DNA from 2 places in the Sphingomonas sorbitolis genome. Region 1 is predicted to be linked to the other one. Evidence: predicted binding sites of a transcription regulator. Region 1 holds the regulator's gene; the other holds the start of a gene.
What was found. The regulator LexA, encoded in region 1, represses DNA repair genes until DNA is damaged. The targets are predictions, from matches to a motif close to GTTCCNCNCTTGTTCT.
Positions count from the first base shown of each region.

Region 2: the regulator LexA is predicted to act here: its motif matches at 1,310-1,325, upstream of U1763_RS16005 (MmcB family DNA repair protein).

Region 1 is NZ_JAXOJS010000001.1:941,236-947,578, forward strand. Features, by position in the region: gene moaC (cyclic pyranopterin monophosphate synthase MoaC) at 1-88, shown strand, start outside; gene U1763_RS03845 (energy transducer TonB) at 180-875, opposite strand; gene U1763_RS03850 (molybdopterin molybdotransferase MoeA) at 1,473-2,654, shown strand; gene lexA (transcriptional repressor LexA) at 2,723-3,394, shown strand; gene U1763_RS03860 (ComEC/Rec2 family competence protein) at 4,087-6,273, opposite strand.
Region 2 is NZ_JAXOJS010000005.1:233,004-238,194, reverse strand. Features, by position in the region: gene U1763_RS16020 (PaaI family thioesterase) at 1-14, shown strand, start outside; gene U1763_RS16015 (DUF1491 family protein) at 11-337, shown strand; gene U1763_RS16010 (cell wall hydrolase) at 527-1,126, shown strand; gene U1763_RS16005 (MmcB family DNA repair protein) at 1,337-1,834, shown strand; gene U1763_RS16000 (ankyrin repeat domain-containing protein) at 1,967-2,575, opposite strand; gene U1763_RS15995 (SCO family protein) at 2,655-3,248, shown strand; gene U1763_RS15990 (YcgN family cysteine cluster protein) at 3,245-3,679, shown strand; gene U1763_RS15985 (M48 family metallopeptidase) at 3,684-4,358, shown strand; gene U1763_RS15980 (transglycosylase domain-containing protein) at 4,334-5,191, opposite strand, start outside.

The DNA.
Region 1 (6,343 bases):
GGCCAAGGCGATCGACAAGACGATGGTCCTCACCGACATCCGCGTCCGCGCCAAGTCCGGCGGCAAATCCGGCAACTGGACCGCGTAACAGAAAACCCTCTCCTCAACGGGGAGAGGGATAGACGCCAAAGGCGGCGAGGGTGAGGGCAAGCCAAGCAGAACGCGCCTAGCTTTGGACTTCAATCGTCATCCATAGACCAGTCGTGGCTCTCCACGATCGTCGACTCGACCGGCCGGCCCGCAGCATCGAGCGACGGATCATACCGAAACCGCTGCTCGATCAGCCGACACGTCAGTGCATCAAGCTCCCGGCTCCCACTCGACCGGGTCACCCGGCACCGCGAGACTCGCCCATCGGTTTCGACCACGTACCGCACGAATACGCGCCCTCTGATCCCGGTCTCGGCACCGTCGTCCGGATAGTCGGAGTCCTTCAGCCGCCCCTTGCGCCACCGCGGCGGCGTCTCCTCACCACCCCCGCCGTCGCCATTGCCATACCCACCGCTCCCGGTGCCATTGCCGATCCCGCCACTCCCCGTCCCCGGCCCGCGCACATCCGAAGCGCCCGCCGTAGCCTGCGCCCCCACCCCGGCCTTCTCCGCAACCACGACAGGCGGCAGCACCACAACCGGCACCACCGGCGGCGGCGCCACTACCTCGGTAGCCTTCGACTTCAAATTAGGCGGCGACGCAGCCCCCTCCGGCTTGCGGCTAGGCGACGGCCTAGGCCGCACCTTCTCCTCAGGCGGCGGCGGTGGCGGAGGCGGCGCCGCATCGAACACCTTCAACGCATCGCTGACCACCGCCGGCATCGTCACCACCAGCCCGTTGAGCAGCGCATAGCCCAGCACCCCCGGCAACAGCACGGCGCCCACCGCCGCCCCGATCCTGTCTCTCGCCCGAGGCTGATTGCGTGTCATCATGCTGATCTGGTGTCTCTTTCCCCCAAACAAAGCCCCGCATCGGATGAACCCGCGCTGGCCAGACGTTCGAAGGACGCGAAGGCCATCACCCGCCTCCACTTGCCGACCCGAAAGAAAAACAGCGGCACCAACCTACCAGCACCACCCCAGCAAACGGGCACCACCCCAGCGAGCTAGCACCACCCCGGCGAAGGCCGGGGCCCAATTGGGAAGGCCAGCATTATAGCAACCGCCGGCCGCCCAACTCTTGTTTCCCCGCGAAGGCGGGGACCCAGCCTGGGCTCCCGCCTTCGCGGGAGAACAAGGAGGCAGTAGCGAACGTTCGATATCGGTCGACACGGTCAACCATGACGCCGTCACACGGGGCCGGCATCGCTCTGCCCGCTAAGCCAACAACACCTGTCCTACACACCAAACCCATGGCAGAGCGCGGAACATACCCGCGCACCCTACGCTTCTCATTTACCAAACCCCAACCGCCAAATCGCTCCCAGCGTCTGCACTTCCTATACTTCACTTTTCAGAACCGCCCAAAGACAGAGCCTTAGCATGACCCTAGTCCCCGTCGCCGAAGCCCAGACCCGCCTCTTCGCCATGGCCGCCCGCGTCGACCACGAGACCGTGGCCCTACGCGAAGCCGCAGGCCGCTGGGCCGCCGAGGACATCCCCGCCCGCCGCACGCAGCCCGCAGCAGACCTCTCGGCGATGGACGGCTACGCCATCCGCTTTGCAGACCTCCCCGGCCCCTGGAAAGTCATCGGCGAAAGCGCCGCCGGCCGCCCCTTCATGGGCCACGTCGCCGCCGGCCAAGCCACCCGCATCTTCACCGGCGCCGCCATGCCCGAAGGCGCCGACACCGTCATGGTCCAGGAAGAAGCCGAGCGCGACGGCGAAACCCTGATCCTCGCCGGCGAAGGCCCGCCAACGCTCGGCCGCAACACCCGCCGCAAGGGCCTCGATTTCTCCACCGGCACCCGCCTGATCGCCGCCGGCGATCGCCTCAGCCCCGCGCGCATCGCCGTCGCCGCGACTGGCGGCCACGGCAGCCTCACCGTCAACCGCCGCGTCCGCGTCGCCGTCGCCGCCACCGGCGACGAACTCGTCCCCCCCGGCTCGACCACCGACGGCGTCGCGCTCCCCGAATCGAACGGCATCATGCTCGCCGCGATGCTCGCCGACATGCCCGTCGACATCATCGACCTCGGCATCCTCCCCGACAATCTCGAAGTCCTCCGCGAAGCCTTCGCCAGCGTCGAGGCCGACCTGCTCGTCACCACCGGCGGCGCATCGGTAGGCGACCACGACCTCGTCCGCCCGGCGATCGAAGCCGCCAACGGCACCATCGATTTCTGGCGGATCGCGCTGCGCCCCGGCAAGCCGATGATGGCCGGCCGGATCGGCGAGATGATGGTGCTCGGCCTCCCCGGCAACCCGGTCTCCGCGTTCGTCACCGCGACGTTGTTCGTGAAGCCCGTCGTCGCGCACATGGCCGGCGCACGCGACCCGCTCCCTCAGTCGACCCATGCGCTGCTCGGCGAAGACCTCCCCGCCAACAATGCCCGCACCGACTATCTCCGCGCCGAACTGCGCGACGGCAAAGCCTATGCCTCGACGATCCAGGACAGTTCGATGCTGCTCACGCTGGCCCGGTCGACCTGCCTGATCGTCCGCCCCGGCAACGCACCCGTAGCAAAGACGGGCGAATCGGCGGAAATCCTGGTGATCGCGTGATACGGACGCTTGACGCCGTTAATTATGTTCCATAGAAGTTCCCAGTCTGTTCCGGACGGAGAACCGCCATGCTCACGCGCAAGCAGCACGAACTCGTCTGCTTTATCAACGATCGCCTCAACGATACCGGCGTCTCGCCGTCGTTCGAGGAGATGAAGGACGCACTCGACCTCAAGTCGAAGTCGGGCGTCCACCGTCTGATCAGCGCGCTCGAGGAGCGCAACTTCATCCGCCGCCTTCCCAACCGTGCGCGCGCACTCGAAGTGCTTCGCATGCCCGAGCGCGCCGAGAAAAAGGCGCCATCAAAGGCGTCGAACGTAAAGCCCTCGCCCGCTACCGCGCCACAGCCAGCGAACGACGTCGTCGAGATCCCCCTCCACGGCCGCATCGCCGCCGGCGTCCCGATCGAAGCGTTCGAAGGCAGCACGATGCTGGCCGTCCCCGCCGCACTGCTGGGTTCGGGTGAACACTATGCGCTCGAAGTCTCCGGCGACTCCATGGTCGAGGCCGGTATCCTAGACGGCGACTACGCCCTGATTCGCCGCACCGAGACCGCCCGAGACGGCGAGATCGTCGTCGCCCTGATCGAAGACAGCGAAGCCACCCTGAAATACTTCCGCCGCGAAGGCGCCATGGTCCGCCTCGACCCTGCAAACCGAGCCTACGACCCCCAACGCTACGCCCCCGCCCAAGTCCGCGTCCAAGGCAAACTCTCCGGCATCCTCCGCCGCTACGACTGAACTACCGGGACCGACTTGCGGCATCAAGGCGCAGGCCGGTCTCGGTGTTTGATTGCCAACGAAAAGCGACAGCCAGGCCGGTAAGCCAAGTCGCTTTTTCCTTACCGGCAACAGCGACTGGGCGTCTTCGGCGAACGAAACGATGTGCTCGGAGCTTTCGAGAAAATGGCCAGTTTTTCGACACCCCCAAGCAAACACCGCCAACCGTCCGGAAGACCCTCTCGCGCTCCGATGCATAAGCGCGACCTCGACTCGAACCCTCAATCTCTGCGCCTCTGCGCCTCTGCGCCTCTGCGCGAACATATCGCCGCCAATCCCCCGCGCAGCCGAAGAATTGGTTCGCGCGGAGACGCGGAGACGCGGAGGTGTTTCGCTTAGGGAGAACGAAACGATTCCAAACGTCTTTCGCAAGTAAGACCAGATAGCCGCCAGTCCGATTCATCCTGCCGTACAAGAACCTTCTCCGCGTCTCCGCGTGAACCAATTCTTTGCACCAAGATCGCATGCGACGACGGGTAATTTTGTTCACGCGAAGGCGCAAAGGTGCAAAGGCGCGAAGATGCAGTGCTTAGATTTGCGACTACCTGCCTTCGCAGACCACCGAAATACCGACGTGGGCTTACCGTTCATGGGGGTGTTGAGGTCTCCCGAGCCGCGTCACCTTCGCGCCTTTGCGCCTTCGCGTGAACATTCTACTTTTGAGGGCCTCGGTCGGCTCGAAACGACGCAGCACCGTGGAACCGGCCATGTCGCAGCCCGAACGAATGCACGGTGCGTTCGAGGAGAGGCGGATCGCGCCAGGGGTGACGATCGCCTGCGTTCAGGATGGTCACGACTGTCCCGCTTCCCAAGGTCAGCGCGACGCCGCCCGTACGCCGGAGTACACGACGATCCAGTTTCAGCCACCGCGGTACGCACCGTTTCGGCAGACCGCGTTCGCTGACGACGACATCGGCGCCGTGACAGGCGGCGATGAACTCAGCAATCGGGACCATATAGGCGCTGCGGGTCGCGAGGATGCGCCACGTCCGCCCCCGTGCGGCGATATCGGTGACGCACAGATCGCGACTGCACCGCGCGTCGGGTTGGTCCGCCAGCAGCAGCGGCTCGCCGTCCACTCCGCCGTTCTCGGCTAGCATGTCGCGCGTATAGTCGCCCGCCCGGTCGCGCAGCATCGCGAGCCCCGCAGCCGTCCGCACCGCGACATGGCGGCCGTCACCGGTCACGAGAACATCCGGGGCCGGCGTCGTCAGCGCCCAGATCGCACCGATCGTCAGCGGGACCAGCCCGAGCCGCCGCCACCGCGTTCGCCACACGGCGATCCAAATTCCTCCAACGATCATCAACGCAAACGCCGCCGTCGGCATCGCTGGCAGGGAGCGCACCGATCCGGGTGCGCTAGCAACGATATGCGCGAGCCACAGCAACGCATCGAGTGATCGCTGGACCAGCCACCATATCGGCGCACCAAGCCCGCCAGCATCGAGTAGCAACGCCAGTGCTTCCAGCGGCATCACCACAAACGTCGTCAGCGGGATCGCGATGATGTTGGCGAACGCGCCGTAGAGCCCGGCCTTATGGAAATGATAGACCGCGATCGGCATGAGCGCGAACTCGACGAGCAGGCCGGTGAGCAACAGCGATGCTACCCCACGAGCGAGACGGCGCGGTCGGCCCTCCTCGTGTGGCCCGAAGAATACGCGAATCGCCGGATGCTCGTGCAGCGCCATGATCGCGGTGATTGCCGCGAACGAAAGCTGGAAGCTCGGTCCCGCTGCCGATTCGGGCAGGACGAGCATGACGCACCCCGCCCCCGCCGCGACGAGGCGCAAGGTCATCGCCTCGCGCCCCATCGCCAGCGCCGCCAGCACGAGCAGCGCGGCGACGCACGACCGGATCGTCGGAACCTGGCTTCCGGTCAGCAACGTATAGCCGATCGCCGCCGCCGCTCCAGCCAGCGCAGCGATCAGAGGCAAGCGCGCGTGCAACGCCAGCCACGGGCTCAGCGCCAGCAGACGCAACACGATCAGCATAGTCGCGGCTACCGCTGCGGTGATGTGCAATCCGCTCACCGACAGCAGGTGCGCGAGCCCGGCCCGGCGCATCGCCTCCGAATCCTCTTCGCTGATGGCACCGACGTCGCCGGTCGCGAGCGCGGCGGCGATCCCGCCCGCGCTGCCGTCCAGACCCGATACGATGTGGTGCGACAACGCGACGCGGATGCCGGCACCCGACTCGCTCGGCGTTGTCACAGCCACCGGTGCGAAGCCCCGCCCTGTCGCGCCGATCCCGCCGAACCACGCGACACGCGCGAAGTCGTAGGCGCCTGGCACCGCGGGCAGCGGCGGCGGCATCAGCCGAGCCCGCAGATGCACGATCGCTCCCGTTCCCAGGAGTTTGGGCGCATCCGCTTCAGCAAGATTGACGCGGACACGATATGGCAAGGCGAGCGGTCGCCCATCCGTCTCCGCCCCCTTTCCGATAGGCAGCACCGTCAGTCGGACCAGCTTCCGCGCCACCAGCGGCTCGATCGCTTCGACCTTTGCCGAGAAGCTCGCGATCGTCGGTCCGCCCAGCACGGGTCGCGCCACCGACTCCGATCGCGCCCAGATCAGTCCGAGCCCCAGTGCTGCCGTCAGCAACCCGATCGCCAGCGACCGCGCGGCACGCCCGCCATGCCCCACCGCCAGACACGCCAGCCCACCAGCCGCCAACACCAGCACCGCTACGCACCACGCCGCCGGGTCCGGCAGCGCGAACCACAGCGCGATCCCGCCACCCAGCATCACCGGCAGCCACAACACCAACTGGTCGCGCTCCGCCTCCAGCCAGCGTTCCACGGCAAGCCCGACGACAGCCCCCCATCGCGGCACGCCCATTTGTCGCCGCCAAGGACGCATGCTAGGGGCGGCGACGGCTGTCATGGCCATCGTTTCTCCATCGTTTCAT
Region 2 (5,191 bases), on a different contig from region 1:
GGGCGCCGGCATGAGCGGCAGGCTGCCCAGCGGTGTGCTCGTCAGCGCCCTCCTTCGCCGCGTCAACGACGCCGGCGGCTTCGGCGCGGTGATGGCAAAAGGCGATGCGCAGGGCGGCGCGATCCTTGTCATTGCGGTCGACAAAGGGGCTCCTCCCCGCCTGCTGGAGCGCGGAATCGGGCCCGATGGACGGACTGCGTTTATCGATTCGACCCCGCCCGAAGACCTCGACGGCTATTGGCGGCGCAGGCGTGCTCGCGACCCCGATTTGTGGGTTGTGGAGGTGGACATCGCAGCGGCGGAACGGTTCGCCGCTGAAACGATCCTCGACGATTGACTCCAAAGCCCCCCCAATAGAGGGGAATTGCAACATTGATTGGCGTTGTGCTGGGACGGGTGCGATCCGGATCGGTTACGCAGTCGGGGGGATGCCTGGACGATCGGCTCGTACGATTGTTTCCACGGTCCAACCGCACCTGAATAAGTTTGAATGACGATTTTGCAGCGGGCCGCGACCATCGCAGCCATGACATTCTCTCTCGCCGGCCTGCTCGGCAATAGCGCACCCGGTCAGGCGACCGGTCTCGATCGTTCCACGGTCAATCTCACCGCTCTCGCAAATTTAAACGCCCTCTCCCCGCAGAATGTTCCGCAGATCGCTCCCGCAGCAGCCACCGTTGCAGCAGTCGAGCCAGTCGCACCTGCCGAGGAAGAAGAATTCGACACGCTCGCTCAGGCCGTTGCCGCGCAGGATAGCGCCGCCGCCGACGAAGCGCTCCAGTGCCTTGCCGGCGCAATCTATTTCGAATCGAAGGGCGAGCCGCTGACTGGCCAGCTCGCGGTCGCCGAAGTCATCATCAACCGCGCCAAGTCGGGTCGTTTCCCGACCAACGTCTGCGGCGTCGTCAAGCAGCGTGGCCAGTTCAGCTTCGTTCGCGGCGGCCAGATCCCCAATATCAACGCCGGCGCCGCCTATCGCACTGCGATCGCAGTCGCCAAGGTCGCGCTCGCCAGCGCGTGGAACAGCCCGGCCGACAAGGCGCTGTACTTCAACACGCCCGATCGCCGCCCATCGGTTCGCGCGATCAAGGTCGCCTCGATCGGCAACCACGTCTTCTATCGCTGAGACCATCCGTCTCAAGCAACCTCCTACCCCTTGCCCTTCCCCCCGTTCGCCCTGAGCGAAGTCGAAGGGTGCGCCCCGAACGCAGGTGCTTCGACTTCGCTCAGCACGAACGGGATAGGGAAGGCGATTTGGCTAGGCGTTTTCCCTGAGATCCAGACAACAGTCCGTGAATGAGCTTGCCTCGTTCGCGGATTGTTCTATTTCCGGGGCATGCTCGATATGCCGCCGGACTCCTGCATCGACGAACCGGGATCGCCGCTTTGCGCTGCCGACGTGGCGCGCGGCGTGATCCGGATGTTACTGCGTCACGACCTGACCGCGATGACCGAAGTCCCGCTCGACGGCGGCCGTCGTGCCGACCTGATGGCAGTCGATGCACGCGGGCAGATCGTCATCGTCGAGATCAAGGTGTCGCGCGCCGACCTGCTCGGCGACGGCAAGTGGCCCGATTATCTCGGCCATTGTGACCGGTATTTCTGGGCCGTCCCGGCGGGGTTCGATGTCGGGCCGCTGCATGGATCCGCCTTTCTGCCGGAGCGGACCGGGATCATCGTTGCGGATCGCTATGACGCGGCGATCGTCCGCGAGGCGCATACCACCCCCCTCCCCGCGCATATTCGCAAGCGCGGGACGCTGGCGTTCGCGCGGCGCGCGGCGCGGCGGCTGATCGCGCAGATGGACCCGGACGCGGACGGGTTGGCGTTCTAAGTCCATAATCCTCCCCTCTGAGGGGAGGTGGCAGCCCGCAGGGCTGACGGAGGGGCAGCGCGCCATCGAGAGCGTGACACCCCTCCGTCTGACAAGAGCCAGCCACCTCCCCTGCCAGGGGAGGATCGACGATTAGAACTTCGGGCCGGACACCGCCTTCTTCACTTTCTTCGGCGCGTCGACCAGCAGCTTCGACACTATTGGATTACGCCCGTCTTGCTTGGCGTAATCGCGCGCCGACATGCCGGCCATGATATCCGCCTGATCGGGATCCGCTCCCTCGGTCAGCAACGTCCGGATCATCCCGACATCGCGGCGCTGTACCGCGCGGATCAGCGGCGTTTCGCCGGCCGAGTTCGCCAGGTTCGGGTTCGCCCCTGCCGCAGTCAGGATCGGGATCATGCCCGTCTGCCCCAGCGTCACCGCAAGCAGCAGCGGCGTATTGCCCTTGCCGTCGCGCAAATTCGCGTCTGCGCCCTTTTGCAGCAGGAAACGCAGATACACCTCGTCGCCGCGCTTGATGACGATGTGGAGCGCACCCTCGCCGCTCGTCACGTCGCGCGTGTTGATGATATTGCTACCGGGCTTGCCGAGCATCTCCAGCACCTCGTTGTTCTTTGCATCGCGCACGGCGGACAGGAACTTGTACCCCTCCGACTGACCCTGCGCGAACGCGGACGCCGCGACGCAGGTGAGCGCAGGCGTCAGAAGGGTAGCAGCGAGGATCAGGCGAATACGCATCGAGAAACTTCCTTGGTTCGTCCTGGATATGGGGCAACGCTTGCGCCGCAGTAGCGAACAGATCAAGGCTGGAGGCATCATGAACACCCGTTTCATCCTCTCCGCGCTCGCCCTGCCGATCTTGGCGCTATCTGCTTGCAACGCGTCCGCTCCCCCTGCCAAACCGCCGCTCGAGGGCGCGCGGATCGGTGGCGCTTTCACGCTGACGGACCAGAACGGGCAGACCGTCACCGAGCGTAGCTTTGCCGGCAAATACCGGATCATGTATTTCGGCTACACCTTCTGCCCCGATGTGTGTCCGACGGATGTCCAGGCGATCGGCGCCGCGGTGAAAAAGCTTGAAATCAGCGACCCCGCGCTCGCCGCGAAGATCGTGCCGGTGTTTGTGACGGTCGATCCGGCGCGCGATACGCCTGCGGTGCTCAAGCAGTTCGTCTCGGCGTTTCACCCGCGGATGGTCGGTTTGACCGGCACCGACGACCAGATCGCCAAGATCAAGACCGAGTATGCTGTGTATTCGAGCAAGGGCGACCCATCGCCGGGTGGCGGCTACCTCGTAAACCACTCGCGCCAGGCCTATTTGATGAGCCCGGACAGCAAGCCCCTCGCTTTGCTGCCGCAGGAACAAGGGTCCGACGCAGTGGTGACGGAAATCAAGCGCTGGGCCCGATGAGCGCGCGCTTCTGGGAAGATACGCCGATCGACCAGCTCGATCGCGGCCAATGGGAAGCCCTGTGTGATGGCTGCGGCAAATGCTGCATCCACAAGCTCGAGGACGAGGATACCGGCGAGCTCGTCGCGACCAACGTCTCGTGCCGCCTGCTCGACCGCCGCAGCGGGCAATGCTCGGATTACCGCCACCGCCACGCTTATGTCCCCGAATGCGTGCGGCTGACGACCGGCAACGTCCGCGGGATCGACTGGCTGCCCTCGACCTGCGCGTACCGCTTGCGCGCCGCGGGCGAGCAATTGCCCGAATGGCACTATCTCGTCTGCGGCGACCGCGAAGCCGTCCACCGCGCCAAGCAATCGGTGCGCGGCTGGACAATCAGCGAGGACGAGGCCGGTGAGCTCGAATATCACGTGATCGATCGCGAGCTTTAAGACGGTGATCGAAGGCCTGGAGATCGTCCGCCACCCGCGAGCCCGCCGCGCGCGACTGTCGATCGATCCTGCAAGCGGCCGGGCCAGGCTGGTTCTCCCCAAGCGTGCGGCGCTGAAGCAGGCACTGGCCTGGGCGGAGGACAAGGCGGGCTGGATCGCCGAACAGCGCGCCCTGCTCCCCTCACCCCGTCCGTTCGTGCCCGGTGCGGTCCTCACCGTCGCTGACGAACCGTTGACGATCGAATGGACTGCCGGAAGCCGCCGCACCGTCGTTCGTGAAGGCTCGGTGCTGTCGCTGTCAGGCCCGCCTGAAACAATCCCGCGTCGCGTCGAAGCCTGGCTCAAGCGCACCGCACTCGCCGTACTGGAGGCCGAAACCACCGAATACGCCGCCAAGGCCAAGGTAACCGTTGCCCAGGTTGCAGTCGGCGATGCGAAAGGCCGCTGGGGCAGTTGCGCATCGAGCGGCATCATCCGTTACAGCTGGCGACTGATCCTGGCGCCAAGCTGGGTCCGCCGCGCCACCGTCGCGCACGAGGTCGCGCACCGCGTCCACATGAACCACGCGCCGGTCTTCCACGCGCTGGTCGAGCAGCTCTACGGCGAAGACCCGACGCCCGCGCGCGTCTGGCTACGCACGCATGGCGCGGAGCTTCACTGGTTTGGACGGTCTTCCTGAGGGCGATCGCTCTGGAAACGCTGCGTCTGGACCTGATCGCGTGGCCCGTCTCGGGGCATTTCGCGCTGGAGCGGCTGGCGCCCCGCCGGTGACGAGGGATCGCGCCGCTCACGCCCGGTGACGCGATCGATCCAGTCCTGATTCAACTGCTGCGGCGGTGCTGCCGGCGTTTCTTGCTGGTCCGCATCGGGGCGCGGGATCGTGTCGCCAGTCTGCGCATCGGTCGGGACGGGCGCCGCGTCCTGCTCGATCGGATTGCCGTCTGCGTCGACTGCCATCTGGCCGTTGTCGGGCTGGCCGAAATAGCTCTGCTCGTCGGGTTCGAGCTGCCATTCGGGCAACGTCACCTGCGTATCGAACTGCTCGATCGGACGGCTTGCGGTCGCAGGTTTCATGAACGCCGCCCAGGCCTTGGCTGGCGCGGTGCCGCCGTGCAGGCCGGCAATCGGCTTGGCATCGTCACGCCCCATCCACACGCCCGTCGTGATGCCGCTCGAGAAGCCCAGGAACCAGCCATCCTTCGACGCGGTGGTGGTGCCAGTCTTGCCCGCGACCGGCCGACCGATCTGCGCGGCGCGGCCGGTGCCGGTGTTGACCGCGGTCTGCAACAGGTCGGTCATCTCGGCGGCGACATAGGGTGCGACCAGCACATGGCTGCGGTCGACCTCGTGCGTGTAGATCGTCTGTCCGTTCGCAGTGACGCGCGTGATCCCGTACGGCGTCACCGCGACGCCCTTGTTGGCGACGGACGCGAACGCGCGCGTCATGTCGATCACGCGGACCTCCGAGGTGCCCAGCACCATCGAAGGATGCACGTTGACCGGGGTGGTGAT